Regions from separate parts of the Rathayibacter rubneri genome, predicted to be linked through region 3. Evidence: predicted binding sites of a transcription regulator. Region 3 holds the regulator's gene; each other region holds the start of a gene.

Region 1 (5,454 bases), on a different contig from region 3:
CGAAGTACTCGGAGCGCGCCGCGAACGCCGCCGCCTGCGTCGCCGACAGCTCTCCCGACTCCTTCTTCGACTTCAACGCGCTGCTCTTCGAGAACCAGCCCGCCGAGGGCACCGACGGCCTGTCCGACAAGCAGCTCAAGGGCTACGCGGCCGACGCCGGAGTCGAGGACACGGCCGCCGTCGACTCCTGCATCGACGACGGCTCCTTCACGAGCTGGGTGCAGGCCGCGACCGAGCGGGCGACCGCGGGACCGCTGCCGGGCACCGAGGTCGAGAAGGTCTCGGGCACCCCGACCGTCCTCGTGAACGGCGAGGCGTACACCGGCTCCCTCACCGACCCGGAGGCGTTCAGCTCGTTCGTGCTCGCCTCGGCGGCCGACACCTACTCCTCGGCGTCGCCCACTCCGACGCCCGCGAGCTGACGCTCAGCGAGCACTGACGAAGGGGCGCGTCCGGAGGATCCGGGCGCGCCCCTTCGTCGTCGTGCGCGTCGTGAAGAGGCGCGTTCCACGTGCGGCGAGCTCGCCGACCCGGACTCCCGATCAGCGGGACGACCACGGAGTGCGTCGGAGCGGAGCACGGCCCCGATCCGACGCGCGGGTGGGCTCGAAAACTGCGGAGCCGACGACGGGACTCGAACCCGTAACCGCCCGATTACAAGTCGGGTGCGCTACCAATTGCGCCACGTCGGCAGGTGCCCGGAGGCACGCGGACACACTATCGCGGGCGCCGCGCCGGGGAGGCGGGGCGCCCGCGGGCGTCAGGGTGCGAGGACGCTGAGGTGCTTCTCGGCCGGCGTCGGCCGCTTGGGCCCGCCGATCTTGCCGTCGGGACGCCCGACGTACAGCCAGCCCAGGAGCTCCTCGCCCTTCTCGAGGCGGTGCGCCTTGCGGACGGCCTTGGAGCGCGTGTAGGAGCCGGTGCGCCAGAACACGCCCCACCCCGCCTCGTCCAGCAGCAGGCTCAGGAGGTGCGCGACGCCCGAGGCGACGGCCTCCTGCTCCCAGTCCGGCACGCTGGACTTCTTCGTGCTCACCACGACGGCGAGCAGGAGCGAGGCGCGGTGCGTCTTCTCGATGTACTTGCGCGGGTCCTTCTTCGACCCGGACGCCGCCGCGAAGGCGCGGCCGATGCGGTCGCGCGCCGCTCCACGGATCTCGATGACCCGCCAGGGGCGCAGCGAGCTGTGGTCGGCGAGGCGCGACGCCGCCTGGACGTACGTCGCGATCTCGGCGTGCCCCGGCGCCTCAGCCGTCACCTTCGACCGCGAGCGCCGGGCGAGGACGGCGTCGAGCACCGGAGTGGGCACCGTCACTCGCTCTCGGCCTGGAACTCGAGCGCGATCGAGTTCATGCAGTAGCGGTCGCCGGTCGGCGTGCCGAAGCCGTCGGGGAACACGTGGCCGAGGTGCGAGCCGCAGTTGGCGCAGCGCACCTCGGTGCGCACCATGCCGAGGGTGCTGTCCTCGATCAGCTGGACCGCGTCCGGGTTCACGGACTCGTAGAAGCTGGGCCAGCCGCAGCCGGAGTCGAACTTGGTGCCGCTCTGGAAGAGCTCCGCGTGGCAGGCGGCACAGGTGTAGAGGCCGGAGCGGTGCTCGTCGAGCAGCTCGCCCGTCCACGGACGCTCGGTGGCGGCTTCGCGCAGGACCGCGTACTGCTCGCGGTCGAGCTCCTCGCGCCACTGGGCGTCGGTCTTGTTCACGGAATACGACGACATGGGTCTCCCTAGGATTCCTCGCAAGTTTACGGGGGAGGGGGTGCTCCCCTCCTCTCGTAAACTCTCCGCCGTGCAGGCGCATTCCGTGATCTCCAAGGCGTGGAGCGAACTCACGATCGAGGAGGTCCACTCGTTCGCGAGGCTCCGGACCGACGTGTTCCTCCGCGAGCAGGGAGTGGACGACGAGGAGCTCGACGCGCGCGATCTCGAGCCGACCACGCGCCACTGGTGGATCGCGGACGAGCGGGGCACCGCGGCGTACCTCCGCACCCTCCGCGACGAGGAGCCGGAGCACGCCGATGCGCACCGGATCATCGGACGCGTCGTGACGCGCGCGGACCGGCGCGGCGAGGGACTCGCCCACGCCCTGGTGCAGGCGGTCGTCGAGCGCTACGGGCAGGAGGCGATGCTCCTGCACGCGCAGACGTACGTCGCAGGGCTCTACGCGCGCTCGGGGTTCGCGGCGTTCGGCGAGGAGTACCGGGAGGCGGGCATCGCCCACGTGAGCATGTATCGGAGCGCCTCCCCGGTGCGGGCGGGCGGCGTGCCTACGCTGGAGGGATGAGCGGGACGACGGGAACGACGCGGGGCGCGGGCGCGACCCTCTCGGACCGGGACCGCGAGGTCCTCGCCTTCGAGCGCGAGTGGACGTCGCGCTCGGGCGACAAGGAGGACGCGATCCGGTCCAGGTTCGGCCTGTCGGTCGCCCGCTACTATCAGGTCCTCGGCGCGGTCCTCGCCTCTCCGGCGGCCCTCGCTCACGACCCGATGCTCGTCAACCGCCTCCTGCGCATCCGCGACGGACGCTCCGGTGCCCGCGCGGCACGACGCCTCGGGCGCCCCGAGTAGACCCGCTGCTCGAGCACACCGCAACGGAAGGCCGGCCCCGACCCGATGTCGAACACGCACCCCAAGGACCGCTTCGACGAGATCCCGGCGATGGAGGGGCGCGTCGGAGCGCACCGTCGGCCTCCTGCCCCGCACGCGCGCCTCGTGGCCTTCGCCTGGGCGGCGCTGGCCACGGGGGTCATCGTGCTCCTGGGATTCATCGGCCTCCTCGTGATCGACAACCGCGTCCAGTTCAACGACGTCTTCACCGCCCCCACGGGCATCGCGGACGCGTCGGCGTCGCCCTCCGCGACTCCGACCCTCGATCCGGCGCTGCAGATCGCCGTGCTGAACGGGACGGCGACCGCGGGGCTCGCCGCGAGCGCGGGCGACCAGCTGACGACGGCCGGATGGACGGTGCCGACGGTCGCGAACGCGAACTCCGAGGATCAGGCCGTCACGACCGTGTACTACAGCGATGCCGCGCTCGAGGGCGCGGCGCTGGGCCTCGTCGACTCGCTCGGCGTCGGCGCGATCGTGCAGGGGGACGAGTTCGTCGAGACCGGCGATCTGGTCGTCGTCCTCGGCGCTGACTACCCCGTCGACTGAGACCCCTCCGGGCTCCTGGAGCCGATTCATCCTCGCGTTGGAGGGGGCGTTCTGTTTCCGGCACGTTTAATCCGTGTTGAATCGCGGACAACTCTTTCCCGAACGCCCGTTCCGGCCGTTTCCGGCGTCATTCCGCGGATTAGTATCTCGAATCGGAGGCACTAGCGCATCGCTGGTGTCGAGGGCAGCACAGCACTTTGGGAGTGGAAATGGCGAACGGAACCGTCAAGTGGTTCAACGCTGAGAAGGGCTACGGCTTCATCACGGTCGACGAGGGCGGACAGGACGTGTTCGTCCACTACTCCGCGATCGACATGTCGGGCTACAAGGTCCTCGAGGAGGGCCAGCACGTCGCCTTCGAGGTCGGCAGCGGATCGAAGGGACCCCAGGCGGAATCGGTGCGCGTGGTCTGATCCGCGCGCCCGTCGGAGGAGCCGTCGTCCGCCTCGAGCGGACGGCGGCTCCTGTCGTTCCGCCCCGTGTCGCGTCGCTTGCACTCGTCACCCGTGAGTGCCAGAATCGCTCTTGGCACTCGGTTCATCCGAGTGCCAGGAATGAAACTTTCTTGACGTCCGGGAGGGACGAGAAACACACATGGCCAAGATCATTGCTTTTGACGAAGAAGCCCGCCGCGGCCTCGAGCGTGGACTCAACACTCTGGCCGACGCGGTCAAGGTGACCCTCGGCCCGCGCGGCCGCAACGTCGTGCTCGAGAAGAAGTGGGGCGCCCCCACCATCACGAACGACGGCGTCTCGATCGCCAAGGAGATCGAGCTCGACGAGCCGTACGAGAAGATCGGCGCCGAGCTCGTCAAGGAGGTCGCCAAGAAGACCGACGACGTCGCCGGCGACGGAACCACCACCGCGACCGTGCTCGCTCAGGCGCTCGTGCGCGAAGGCCTGCGCAACGTCGCGGCCGGCGCCGACCCGATCACCCTGAAGAAGGGCATCGAGAAGGCCGTCAAGGCCGTCACCGCCGAGCTCATCGCCGGCGCGAAGGCCATCGAGACCAAGGACGAGATCGCGGCGACCGCCTCCATCTCGGCGGCGGACCCCGAGATCGGCGCGATCATCGCCGAGGCGATCGACAAGGTCGGCAAGGAGGGAGTCGTCACCGTCGAGGAGTCGAACACCTTCGGCACCGAGCTCGAGCTGACCGAGGGCATGCGCTTCGACAAGGGCTACCTGTCGCAGTACTTCGTGACCGACCCCGACCGCCAGGAGGCGGTGTTCGAGGACCCCTACATCCTCATCGTCAACTCCAAGGTCTCGAACATCAAGGACCTCCTGCCCGTCGTCGACAAGGTGATCCAGGCCGGCAAGCAGCTCCTGATCATCGCCGAGGACGTCGACGGAGAGGCGCTGGCGACTCTGGTCGTCAACAAGATCCGCGGCATCTTCAAGTCCGTCGCCGTCAAGGCCCCGGGCTTCGGAGACCGTCGCAAGGCGCAGCTCCAGGACATCGCGATCCTCACCGGCGGCCAGGTCATCTCCGAGGAGGTCGGCCTCAAGCTCGAGAACGTCACCCTCGACCTGCTCGGCTCGGCCCGCAAGGTCGTCATCACCAAGGACGAGACCACCATCGTCGAGGGCTCCGGCGACGCCGAGGCCATCGCCGGTCGCGTCGCGCAGATCCGCGCCGAGATCGAGAACACCGACAGCGACTACGACCGCGAGAAGCTCCAGGAGCGCCTCGCGAAGCTCGCCGGCGGTGTCGCGGTCATCAAGGCCGGAGCGGCGACCGAGGTCGAGCTCAAGGAGCGCAAGCACCGCATCGAGGACGCCGTCCGCAACGCGAAGGCCGCCGTCGAGGAGGGCATCGTCGCCGGTGGTGGCGTCGCCCTCATCCAGGCCGGCAAGCTCGCCTTCGACAAGCTCGAGCTCACCGGAGACGAGGCGACCGGCGCGAACATCGTCAAGGTCGCCATCGAGGCCCCGCTCAAGCAGATCGCGCTGAACGCCGGTCTCGAGCCCGGTGTCGTCGCCGCCAAGGTCCGCGAGCTGCCCACCGGACACGGCCTCAACGCCGCGACCGGCGAGTACGTCGACCTGATCGCCGCCGGCATCATCGACCCGGTCAAGGTCACCCGCTCCGCTCTGCAGAACGCGGCGTCCATCGCCGGCCTCTTCCTCACCACCGAGGTCGTCGTCGCCGACAAGCCCGAGAAGAACCCGGTCCCGGCCGGCGACCCCACGGGCGGCATGGACTTCTAGCCCGACCCGCACCACACGCTGAAGGCGGTTCCCCTCCGGGGGAGCCGCCTTCTGCGCGTCCGGGCCCGTCGCCGATCGCAGGCT
Region 2 (5,454 bases), on a different contig from region 3:
AGTCCGCCGGGGCGGTCGCCGGGAACCCGGCACCCCCTCCGCCGTTCGCCCCTCCCACGGGAGCACCGTCGGCGGCCTACCCGCCGCCGACGGGCTCCGCGGATCCGCGACCCGGTCTCCCCGGGGCTCCTGCTCTGCGGCCGCCGCTCAACGGGCTCGCGGTCGCCGCGCTGCTCTGCGGGATCCTCGGTCTCGCGCCCGCGGCGATCGTCCTCGGGCACGTGGGCCTCGCCCAGGCCCGGCGCGCGGGGCAGCGCGGTCGTGGCCTCGCGATCGCCGGGTTCGTGCTGGGCTACCTGGTCGTGGTCCTGGCCGTCGTCGCGTTCCTCGCCTACACCGCCTTCGTCGGCGGTCTGCGCTCCGACGGCTACCTGCCGGCCTGAGGACTCCGACGGGTGCTGGATAGACTCGGCGCCATGAGCGACAGCGCCGCGCCCGGCTCCGAGGAGCGTCCAGGAACCGTCCCCGTCCCGCCCGCGCCGTCGGCGCCGCCGTCCTTCTCGAGCCCCGGACCCGCCTACGGCGTCCCGCCGGCTCCGGGCCCCTCGGACGCCCCGGACTACGGGTCGCCCTCGCTCCGCCCGCCTGCGTACGCGTACGCGCCCCCTCCTCCCGCCGCCCCGAAGACGCTCAGCCTCGTCGGCATGGTCCTCGGCATCGCCGGCCTGGTGATCTCGGTGTTCGCGTGGGGATTCGGGTTCATCCTCTCGGCGCCCGCCGTGGTGCTCGGCGTCCTCGGTCGGCGACGCGAGCCCGGCGCCCGCGGCTTCGCTCTCGCGGCGATCATCACCGGTGTCGCCGGCGTCGTCGTCTCGCTGATCTACCTCGCGGTCACCGTGGTCGTCCTGGTCGTGGCGATCGCGGCGGCGAGCTCCTGAGAGCAGGCGCTCAGGCCGCGCGCTCGGCCAGCAGCGCGCGGTGGCGGCCCTGCACGCGCGTCAGGATGAGCACCGCGCTGCCCCGGCCGGACAGCCCGAGCTTCTTGCGGAACCGCGCCGGATCGACGTCGACCCCGCGCTTCTTGATCTCGAGCACGCCGATCCCGCGTCCGCGCAGCTCCTTCGCCAGGGTCCGCTCGTCGAGCGGCAGCTCGGCCAGCACGCGGAAGCTGCGCAGGAACGGCGAGGCGGCGGGCTCGTCGCCGGTGAGGTAGGCGATGCCGGGGGAGAGCATCCGGGAGCCGCTCGAGCGGGCCAGCTCGCCGAGGAGGCGCGCGCGGATCGCGGAGCCGTCGGGCTCGTGCACGTAGGCGCCGAGGTCGCCGACCTCCTCGTCGTCGGAGTCCGCGGCCGCGGTCAGCTCGGCCGCACCGTGGGCGCCGAGGAGCAGTGCGGAGCGGCGGACGCCCGGGCGCGCGAGCGCGCCGAACCAGAGGCCGGTCTCGACCAGATCGCCGTCCACCGACACCCACTGGGCCTCCGCGTCGCGCGGGATCCGCTCGCGATCGAAGCCGGGACCCACCTTGACGCCGACGGGCAGGCGCTCGGCGAGGCCGAAGGCGAAGGCGAGCGAGGGGGAGTAGTCGTCGGGGTCGTCCAGGCGCGCCGTCTCGCGGTGACCGGCGGTGCGCCGCGCCGGGTCGAGGTAGACGGCGTCGTAGCCCTCGAGGTCGAAGGTCTCGGCGTCGCCGTGCACGGCGCGCGCCGAGGGGAACGGGGCGAGGTTGAAGCTGGCCAGGGTGGCGGTGACCTCGTCCGCGTCGACGGCCGTCACGTCGAGGTCGATCGCGGCGAGGGCGAGGGCGTCGCCGCCGATGCCGCTGCCGAGGTCGGCGATCCTCGTCGCTCCGGCGGCGGCGTAGCGGCCCGCGTGCAGGGCGGCGACCCGGAGCCGCGTGGCCTGCTCGAGGCCCGCGTCGGTGAAGAGCATCGAGCGCGCGAACTCGCCGAACTTGCCGCGCGCCTTCTCGCGCAGGCGCGACTGGGTGAGGACCGCCGAGACCAGTGCGGGCGAGTGACCGGCGGAGCGGAGCGCCGCGACCGCGCGCACGAGGTCGTCCGAGCGGTACCCGTCGAGGGAGTCGAGGAGCCGGAGCCCCTCGGGGGAGAGGAGCTCGACCAGCTCGTCGCGGTGCATCCCGCCATGCTAGGCCACTCGCTCCGACCGCCCGCGCCGTCCGGCTTGGCACTCTGATTGCACGAGTGCCAGCACAGCCTCTACAGTGGATCTAGCACTCTCGGAGCGTGTGTGCCAGAACCGCGCTCCGCCACATCGTCGTCAAGAAAGAGGTCAACCGTGTCGGTGTCCATCAAGCCGCTCGAAGATCGCATCGTCATCAAGCAGGTCGAGGCGGAGCAGGTGACCGCTTCCGGTCTCGTCATCCCCGACACCGCCAAGGAGAAGCCGCAGGAGGGTGAAGTCGTCGCCGTGGGCCCCGGCCGCATCGACGACAACGGCAACCGCGTCCCCCTGGACGTCGCCGTGGGTGACAAGGTCATCTACTCCAAGTACGGCGGAACCGAGGTCAAGTTCTCGGGCGAGGACCTGCTGGTCCTCTCGGCGCGCGACGTCCTCGCGGTCGTCGTCCGCTAGGACGCATCACGACGAAGGGCCCGGCGACCTCGGTCGCCGGGCCCTTCGTCGTCCCCGGCCGGTCCCCCTTCGGACCGGTGGCCTGATCGGAGCCCCGGATGACCGTTCCGCGCCTTCCCGCCGCCGCGGCCGTGCGTAGCATCGGAGGGGTGTCCGCCTCTCGCACCCCCTCCGACCAGACCGCTGCGAGCACCCGGGCGACCGCCGCCGACGCGGCCGCGGGCGAGGGCGTCGAGGCGTTGCCGGAGGCCAGGGGGAACGGAGGCGGTCTCTCGTCGACCGGGCTCTGGTTCGGCTTCGGCGCGTACCTCCTGTGGGGCGCCATGCCGCTCTACTTCATCGCGATGGCGCCGGCGTCGCCGTTCGAGATCGTCGCGTTCCGGGTCCTCTTCTCGCTCGTCTTCTGCCTGATCCTGCTGACCGTGACCCGCAGCTGGGCCGGCTTCCTCGGACTCTTCCGCGAGCCGCGGCTCCTGGGCGTCATGGCGCTCGCGGGCGTCCTGATCTACGTCAACTGGCAGGTGTACGTCATCGCGACGACCACCGGCCACGTGATCGAGGCGGCGCTGGGCTACTTCATGAACCCGCTCGTCACGGTCCTGCTGGGTGTCCTCGTGCTGCGGGAGCGCCTCCGCCCGGCCCAGTGGATCGCGATGGCGATCAGCGCCGTGGCCGTGCTGGTCATCGCCGTCGGCTACGGAGCGTTCCCGTGGGTCTCGCTCGCGCTCGCCTTCTCGTTCGGCTTCTACGGGCTCGTGAAGAGCCGGGTCGGGGGCCGGATCGACGCCGTCGCCGGGCTGACGCTCGAGACGCTGTGGCTGACTCCGCTCGCGATCGTGCAGCTGGCCGTGGTCGGCTCGCTGGTCGGGCTGACCTTCGGCACGGAGGGGACCGGGCACGCGCTGATCCTCGCGTCGGCGGGCATCGTGACCGCCGTGCCCCTGCTGCTGTTCGCGGGCGCGGCGCGCCGTCTCCCGCTCTCGATCGTCGGATTCATCCAGTACCTGACGCCGTTCCTGCAGTTCCTCGTCGGTGCGTTCGTGCTGGGCGAGGAGATGCCGCCGGAGCGCTGGCTCGGCTTCGGGCTGGTCTGGGCGGCCCTGGCGATCTTCTCAGTCGACCTCGTCGCGGCGGAGCGGCGGAGGCGCCGTCCGGTGGCGTGAACGACGGAATACGTCGTTGAGAGCGGTTGCTGCGACCGGAAGTAACGATCAGGTCGCGAAATCCATTCGTAACACCCTTGTATTGTTCACGGCCTCCTCGGAGGTTACGTTTGCCGAGCGGTTGCCTCCGGCACCGCTCTGACGACAATCACTCTCAAGGAGCAACATGGGCGTTTACGCGAAGGCCGGTTCGGCTCGCGCACGGTCCCTCCGGGCAACCCTCGGCGGTGTCGCCATTCTGGGTGCCAGCGCACTCGTCCTCGCCGGCTGCGCCAGCGGCGGCGAGTCCGACGCGGGCACGGACAGCGGCGCATCGGGCGACCTGTCCCTCAAGATCGGCGCGATCCTGCCGCAGACCGGAACGCTGGCCGTCCTCGGCCCGCCCGAGTTCGCCGGTGTCGACCTCGCGGTCGCCGACATCAACGAGGCCGCTGCCGGTCTCTCGATCGAGGTCGAGCCGAAGGACTCGGGCGACACGTCGACCGACATCGCGACGCAGTCCGCCACCTCGCTGATCGCCGACGGCGTCTCCGCCATCATCGGCGCGGCGTCGTCCGGCGTGTCGAAGACCTTCATCGACCAGGTGACCCAGGCGGGCGTCGTGCAGGTCTCGCCGGCCAACACCTCGCCCGACTTCACCACGTACGAGGACGACGGCTACTACTGGCGCACCGCTCCCTCGGACGTGCTCCAGGGACGCATCCTCGGCAACAAGATCCTGGGCGACGGCAAGACCAACGTCTCGATCCTGTACATGAACGACGCGTACGGCACGGGTCTCGAGAAGAACATCAAGGAGACCCTCGAGGCCGGCGGAGCCACCGTCGCCGCGGAGGAGATCTTCGAGCCCGCCTCGACGGACTTCAACTCCGCTCTGACCACGGTCCTCGCCCCGAACCCCGACGCGCTCGTCGTGATCTCGTTCGACGAGATCAAGACGATCGCGGAGCAGCTCGCGGCGAAGGGCTTCGACTTCTCGAAGCTCTACGGCACGGACGGCAACTACGGCGTCATCGGCGAGTCGGACACGAACGTCGACATCGCCGGCGCCCAGTTCACCAACCCGGGCGTCCAGGCGTCGGAGGACTTCCAGTCGAACCTCCAGGCCCTCGTCGAGGAGCAGGGCAACGACCCGCTGACGGTGTTCAGCTACGCTCCCGAGTCCTACGACGCCACCGTCCTGCTCGCCCTCGCGGCGCTGCAGGGTGGAGCGACGGACGGCGCGACGATCCGCGACAACCTCGAGTCGGTCTCGAAGGAGGGCACGGAGTGCACCACCTACGCCGACTGCGCGGCCCTGCTCGCCGACGACGAGGACATCGACTACAACGGTCTCTCCGGCCCGATCTCGTTCGACGAGAACGGCGACCCGAGCGAGGCCTCGGTGTCGATCTACAAGTACTCCGCCGGCAACGTCACCTCGTTCGAGGAGACCGTCGACGGCTCGCTCGAGTAGCAGCACCACGGTGACGCGACCCCGGTCGTGACATCGGGAGGGGCTCGGTCTTCGGACCGGGCCCCTTCTGCGTGCGCGGGGGAGGGCGGCCGGCCCGGCTCCGAGCCGACGGTCGGAAGGGACGCGCGCGCGATCTGCAGGGGATCCTGGTCGCGCCGCGGTGCTCGATGCGCCGGAAAGCCTGTTCCCGCTCAGAAGCCCTGCGAACCGTGCGAAGACCTGCAGATGGTGCGCGGGCCTGCAGATCGTGCGCGGACCTGCAGATGGTGAGCGGGCCTGCCGATCGTTCAGGGCCGACTGACG
Region 3 (5,454 bases):
ACGCCCCGGTGCGCGTGGTCTACGTCGTCGACGAGCCCGACCAGGTCGGCTTCGCCTACGGCACGCTCGAGGGCCACCCCGAGAGCGGCGAGGAGTCGTTCGTCGTCGAGAAGCGCGCCGACGACTCCGTCTGGCTGGTCATCCGCGTCTTCTCGCGCCCCTCCACCCGCCTCTACCGCCTCGGCTCCCCGGTGCTGCGCGCGGTGCAGAAGAAGCAGGTCAAGAAGTACCTGCGCGCGCTGCTGCCGGCGCGCGTCAGCTGACGTGGGCAGCGCCCTCCCACTGGCCGATCCGGCCCCGCTCGACGGGCTCCTGCCCCCTTCCGTCGCCGACGGCGTGGAGCAGCGCGACCTCGGACTGTACGTGCACGTGCCGTTCTGCCGGGTGCGGTGCGGCTACTGCGACTTCAACACCTACACGGCGACAGAGCTGCGGGGCGCGAAGCAGTCCGACTACGCCGAGCAGGCCGTCGCCGAGATGACCCTCGGCGCCGAGGTGCTGCGCCGGGCCGGACTGCCCGAGCGGCCCGCCGCCACGGTGTTCTTCGGCGGAGGCACGCCCACGCTGCTCCCGGCCGAGGACCTCGTGCGCATGCTGGACGGCCTGCGCACGCGCTTCGGCATCGCCGACGGCGCCGAGATCACGACCGAGGCGAACCCCGACTCCGTCGACGCCGCGTACCTGCGCGCCCTCGCCGACGCCGGGTTCACCCGCGTCAGCTTCGGGATGCAGTCGGCCGTGCCGCACGTGCTCGCGACCCTCGAGCGCACCCACGACCCCGAGCGCGTCCCGCTGGTGGTCGAGTGGGCGCGCGAGGCGGGCCTGCAGGTCAGCCTCGACCTCATCTACGGCACTCCGGGGGAGTCGCTCGCCGACTGGGAGCGGTCGCTCGACTCCGCTCTCGCGAACCGGCCCGACCACCTCTCGGCGTACGCGCTGATCGTCGAGGACGGCACGAAGCTCGCCCGGCAGATCCGCCGCGGCGAGGTCGCGACGCCCGACGACGACCTCACGGCCGACATGTACGAGCTGGCGGATGCGCGACTCGCGGCCGCCGGCTACTCCTGGTACGAGGTCAGCAACTGGGCGATCGACGACGCCCACCGCTCGCGGCACAACCTGTCGTACTGGCTGGGCCACGACTGGTGGGGCGTCGGACCCGGCGCGCACAGCCACGTGGGCGGCGTGCGCTGGTGGAACGTGAAGCACCCGGCGGCCTACGCCGACCGGCTGCGGGCGGGATCGAGCCCGGCCGCCGGCCGCGAGACCCTCGACACCGCGACGAGGAGCGTCGAGGACGTGCTGCTGCGCTCGCGCCTCTCGGACGGCCTGCCCGTCGACGCGATCGACCCGGAGCGCCGGCGCGAGGTCGCCGGACTCATCGCCGACGGGCTGATCGACGGCCGGGCGGCCCTGCGGGGCCGAGTGGTGCTGACGCTGCGCGGCCGGCTGCTGGCCGACGCGGTGGTGCGGCGGCTGACCGACGGGTGACTCCCCCCTCCTGCTGGTCGAGCAGCCCGCGGAGCGGGCGTATCGAGACCCGTCGCCCTCGGAGGACGCGGGTCTCGATACGCCGCCTGCGGCGGCTACTTGACCAGCAGGCGGCTACTTGACCAGCAGGGGGCCGTCTGTGCGGCTATTCGATCGGCAGGGGTCGCCTGCGCGGCTGCTCGAGCAGCAGGGGCCGGGCTGCGCGACCAGCAGCAGTCGCCCTACTTGAAGAACGGGATGCTCAGCGGGTACGTGTAGTACTCGCCGGCGCTGGCGCGCACCGACGCGATGATCGCGAAGACGATCACGAGGATCGGCACCACGAGGAACACGATGAAGCCGACCAGCACGAACGACAGGATCGTGCCCGCCACGTAGGCGATCAGCGTCGTCAGGTGGAAGTTCAGCGCGGTCTTCGAGTGCGCCTCGAGGAACGGTCCGCGGCCCTTGAAGACCAGGTACACGATCAGCGACGGCAGGAAGCTGAAGAAGATGCCCAGGACGTGGGTCACGATCGCCCAGGTCTTCTCGTCGGCCGGGTTCAGCGGCGGCGCCGGAGTGCCGTACGCGGGGGGCGGGGGAGGGGGAGGCGTGGTCGACATGAGGTCTCCTGTTCGGGGCGTCATCGCGACGGGCGACCCCCGTGCGCTCGGGCCCCATCGTGGCACGTCGCGTGGCGCACTGCGCGGGCCACGCGGCGCCGCCGGCACCCGCGCGTGCGGAGGAGTCCTGTCCTCACCACGCCGATCCCGCGCGATCCCCCGTCCGGCCCCCCGCTCGCGGGTATGATTGGCACTCGAAGTTGCGGAGTGCCAAGCTCCGTGCGGCGCGTCGGCGCCGCGGTGGTTCGTGCCGAGAGGCACCCGGAGCCCGGCGGGAGGTCGGTCGTATGGTGACGGAGCGCGGTCTCCAGGTCCTGCGCGTGATCGTGCAGGACTACGTGGCCCACCGCGAGCCCGTGGGCTCGAAGTCGATCGTCGAGCGGCACTCCTTCGGCGTCTCGGCCGCCACCATCCGCAACGAGATGGCGCAGCTGGAGGAGGAGGAGCTGATCGCGGCTCCGCACACCTCCTCGGGGCGCGTGCCCACCGACAAGGGCTACCGCCTCTTCGTCGATCAGCTCACCGACCTGCGCCCGCTCACCGCCGCGCAGCGCCAGGCCATCGAGACCTTCCTCGGTCAGAGCCCCGACCTCGACGAGGTGCTGGTGAAGACCGTGCGGCTGCTCTCGCAGCTCACCAACAGCGTCGCGCTCGTGCAGTACCCGTCGTTCGGAGCCGCGCGCATCCGCCACGTGGAGCTCGTCGCCCTCGCACCGCGCCGCCTGCTCTCCGTGCTCATCACCGACACCGGCCGGGTCGATCAGCGCGTCCTCGAGACCCCGACCGACGTCGACGCCGAGTTCCTCGGCGAGATCCGCGCCAAGCTCAACACGGCCGTGATCGGCCTCGGTCTCCAGGCCGCGGCCCAGACGCTCCAGGCGGCCGCCGAGCGGTTCACTCCGGAGCGCCGCGACGTGCTCGCGCCGATCCTCCAGACGCTCCTCGAGCAGGTCGGCGCGAATCGGCAGGACCGCCTCGTCATGGCCGGCGCCGCCAATCTCGTCCGCACCGAGGAGGACTTCTCCGGCAGCATCTACCCGGTGCTCGAGGCGATCGAGGAGCAGGTGGAGCTGCTGAGGCTGTTCGCCGAGATGGTGCCGGACCCCCGCGGCATCTCGGTGCGGATCGGCCGCGAGAACGCGCCCTTCGGCCTGCAGGAGACCTCGGTGCTGACGAGCGGCTACAACACGGCCGGCGGTCAGGTCTCGCGACTGGGCGTCCTCGGACCGATCAGGATGGACTACTCCGGCAACATCGCCGCGGTGCGCGCCGTCGCCCGCTACCTCTCCCGCCTCCTCGGCGAGGACTGACCCTCCACTTCCCCGACTCGCCGGTCGCCCCGGCTCCCACCCGGTCCGCCGTACCCGGTGCACCGACCCACGAACGAAGGACGAAGCCACCTGTGGCCGATCACTACGAAGTGCTGGGCGTCGCCCGCGACGCCTCCGCCGACGAGATCAAGAAGGCGTACCGCCGACTCGCCCGCGAGCTGCACCCCGACGTCAACCCGAGCGCCGACGCCTCCGAGCGGTTCAAGCTCGTCACGCACGCCTACGACGTCCTGAGCGACGCCCAGCAGCGCCAGCAGTACGACCGCGGTCCCCAGGAGGGCTTCCCCGGCGGCGGCCAGGGGTTCGGCGGATTCGGCGACATCTTCGAGACGTTCTTCGGCCAGGGCGCCCAGGGCTCCTCCCGCGGGCCGCGCTCCCGCCGCGAGCGCGGACAGGACGCGCTGCTGCGCGTCGAGGTCTCGCTCGACGAGGTCATCTTCGGCACCCACCGCGATCTCGAGGTCGACACGGCTGTGCTCTGCGAGACCTGCCAGGGCTCGTGCTGCCAGCCCGGCACGTCGCCGATCACCTGCGACATCTGCCACGGCTCCGGCCAGATCCAGCGCACCGTCCGCTCGCTCCTGGGCAACGTGATGACGGCGAGCCCCTGCGGCACCTGCCGCGGCTACGGCACCGTCATCGCCACCCCGTGCTCGACCTGCCAGGGCCAGGGCCGCGTCCGCGCGCGCCGCACGATCCCCGTCGACGTCCCCGCGGGCGTCGACACCGGGCTCCGCCTCCAGATGCCGGGCAGCGGCGAGGTCGGCCCCGCAGGCGGCCCCAACGGCGACCTCTACCTCGAGATCAAGGTCAAGCACCACGACGTCTTCAGCCGCAACGGCGACGACCTGCTCTGCACCCTCGAGGTGCAGATGACGGACGCGATCCTCGGGTCCACGACGACGCTCGCCGCCCTCGACGGCGACATCGAGATCGAGGTCAAGCCGGGCACCCAGAGCACCGAGATCGTCACGATCAAGGGCCGCGGAGTGACCAAGCTGCGCGGCAACGGCCGCGGCGACCTGCGCGTGGGCATCCAGGTCGTCACCCCGACCAAGCTCGGCCACCGCGAGCGCGAGCTGGTGCAGGAGTTCGCGAAGCACTACAAGCCGCAGAAGCCCGCGCTCACCCATTTCCAGCAGGGCCTCTTCTCGAAGCTCCGCGACCGCTTCCTCGGCTGATCGGCCCACGGCGGTGGCGCACCACTACATCGACGAGTCCCTCGACTCCGGCGACTTCGTCGCAGGCGGGCGCCTCGCCCTGACCGGTGCCGAGGCGCGCCACGCGGCGACGGTGAGCCGGATCCGCGCGGGCGAGACGATCCGGGTGGGCGACGGCCGGGGGCTCGTGGCGACGGCCGTCGTCGAGAGCTCCGAGCCCTCCCGCGTCGCCCTGGTCGTCGAGTCCGTGGAGGAGTCGGCCGCCCCGACTCCGCGCCTCGTGCTCGCTCAGGCGCTGGCGAAGGGCGACCGCGACGAGCTGGCGGTGCAGGCGGCGACCGAGCTCGGGATCGACGAGGTCGTCCCGTGGCAGGCCGCCCGCTCGATCTCGCGCTGGAGCGGCCCCAAGGAGGAGAAGGGCCGCGAGCGCTGGCGCAGCATCGTGCGCGAGGCGAGCAAGCAGTCGCTCCGCGCCCGGGTGCCCGAGGTCTCGGCCGTGGCCTCGACGCGACTCCTCGCCGACCGCGCGGCGACCGAGCGCGTCCTCGTGCTCGAGCCGTCCGCCGGGGTGCGCCTGTCCGCCCTCGAGCCCGACGGCCGCGACATCGTCCTGGTGGTCGGCCCCGAGGGCGGTGTCGCTCCGGAGGAGCTGGCGCTGCTCGCGGCGGCCGGCGCCGAGGCCGTCGCGCTCGGCGACACCGTGCTGCGCACCTCGACCGCGGGTCCCGCGGCCATCGCCGTGCTCTCGGCGCGCCTGGGTCGCTGGTAGCCGCGACGCGCGCCCTGGGCGAACGGCGCCCCCTCGCCGGCTCCCCGGCGTTTAAGATGGACGCATGAGCGAACCCACCGTCTTCACGCGCATCGTCCGGG

The links. The regulator HrcA, encoded in region 3, represses chaperone genes, less so after heat shock. The targets are predictions, from matches to a motif close to TTNGCACTCGNNNNNNNCGAGTGCNAA.
Positions count from the first base shown of each region.
Region 1: the regulator HrcA is predicted to act here: its motif matches at 3,682-3,708, upstream of groL (chaperonin GroEL).
Region 2: the regulator HrcA is predicted to act here: its motif matches at 2,122-2,148, upstream of groES (co-chaperone GroES).

Region 1 covers NZ_JAMRYM010000066.1:7,682-13,135, forward strand. Annotated here, with positions in the region: gene NB037_RS13720 (DsbA family protein) at 1-422, shown strand, start outside; tRNA gene NB037_RS13725 (tRNA-Thr) at 620-692, opposite strand; gene NB037_RS13730 (nitroreductase family protein) at 761-1,309, opposite strand; gene msrB (peptide-methionine (R)-S-oxide reductase MsrB) at 1,312-1,719, opposite strand; gene NB037_RS13740 (GNAT family N-acetyltransferase) at 1,790-2,284, shown strand; gene NB037_RS13745 (DUF3263 domain-containing protein) at 2,281-2,568, shown strand; gene NB037_RS13750 (LytR C-terminal domain-containing protein) at 2,614-3,156, shown strand; gene NB037_RS13755 (cold-shock protein) at 3,366-3,569, shown strand; gene groL (chaperonin GroEL) at 3,751-5,370, shown strand.
Region 2 covers NZ_JAMRYM010000047.1:7,645-13,098, forward strand. Annotated here, with positions in the region: gene NB037_RS19905 (DUF4190 domain-containing protein) at 1-383, shown strand, start outside; gene NB037_RS11545 (DUF4190 domain-containing protein) at 417-878, shown strand; gene NB037_RS11550 (class I SAM-dependent methyltransferase) at 889-2,076, opposite strand; gene groES (co-chaperone GroES) at 2,236-2,532, shown strand; gene rarD (EamA family transporter RarD) at 2,682-3,695, shown strand; gene NB037_RS11565 (ABC transporter substrate-binding protein) at 3,862-5,151, shown strand.
Region 3 covers NZ_JAMRYM010000082.1:5,011-10,464, forward strand. Annotated here, with positions in the region: gene NB037_RS15175 (DUF1990 domain-containing protein) at 1-263, shown strand, start outside; gene hemW (radical SAM family heme chaperone HemW) at 265-1,491, shown strand; gene NB037_RS15185 (DUF4870 domain-containing protein) at 1,713-2,093, opposite strand; gene hrcA (heat-inducible transcriptional repressor HrcA) at 2,381-3,403, shown strand; gene dnaJ (molecular chaperone DnaJ) at 3,496-4,605, shown strand; gene NB037_RS15200 (16S rRNA (uracil(1498)-N(3))-methyltransferase) at 4,619-5,353, shown strand; gene NB037_RS15205 (HIT domain-containing protein) at 5,418-5,454, shown strand, end outside.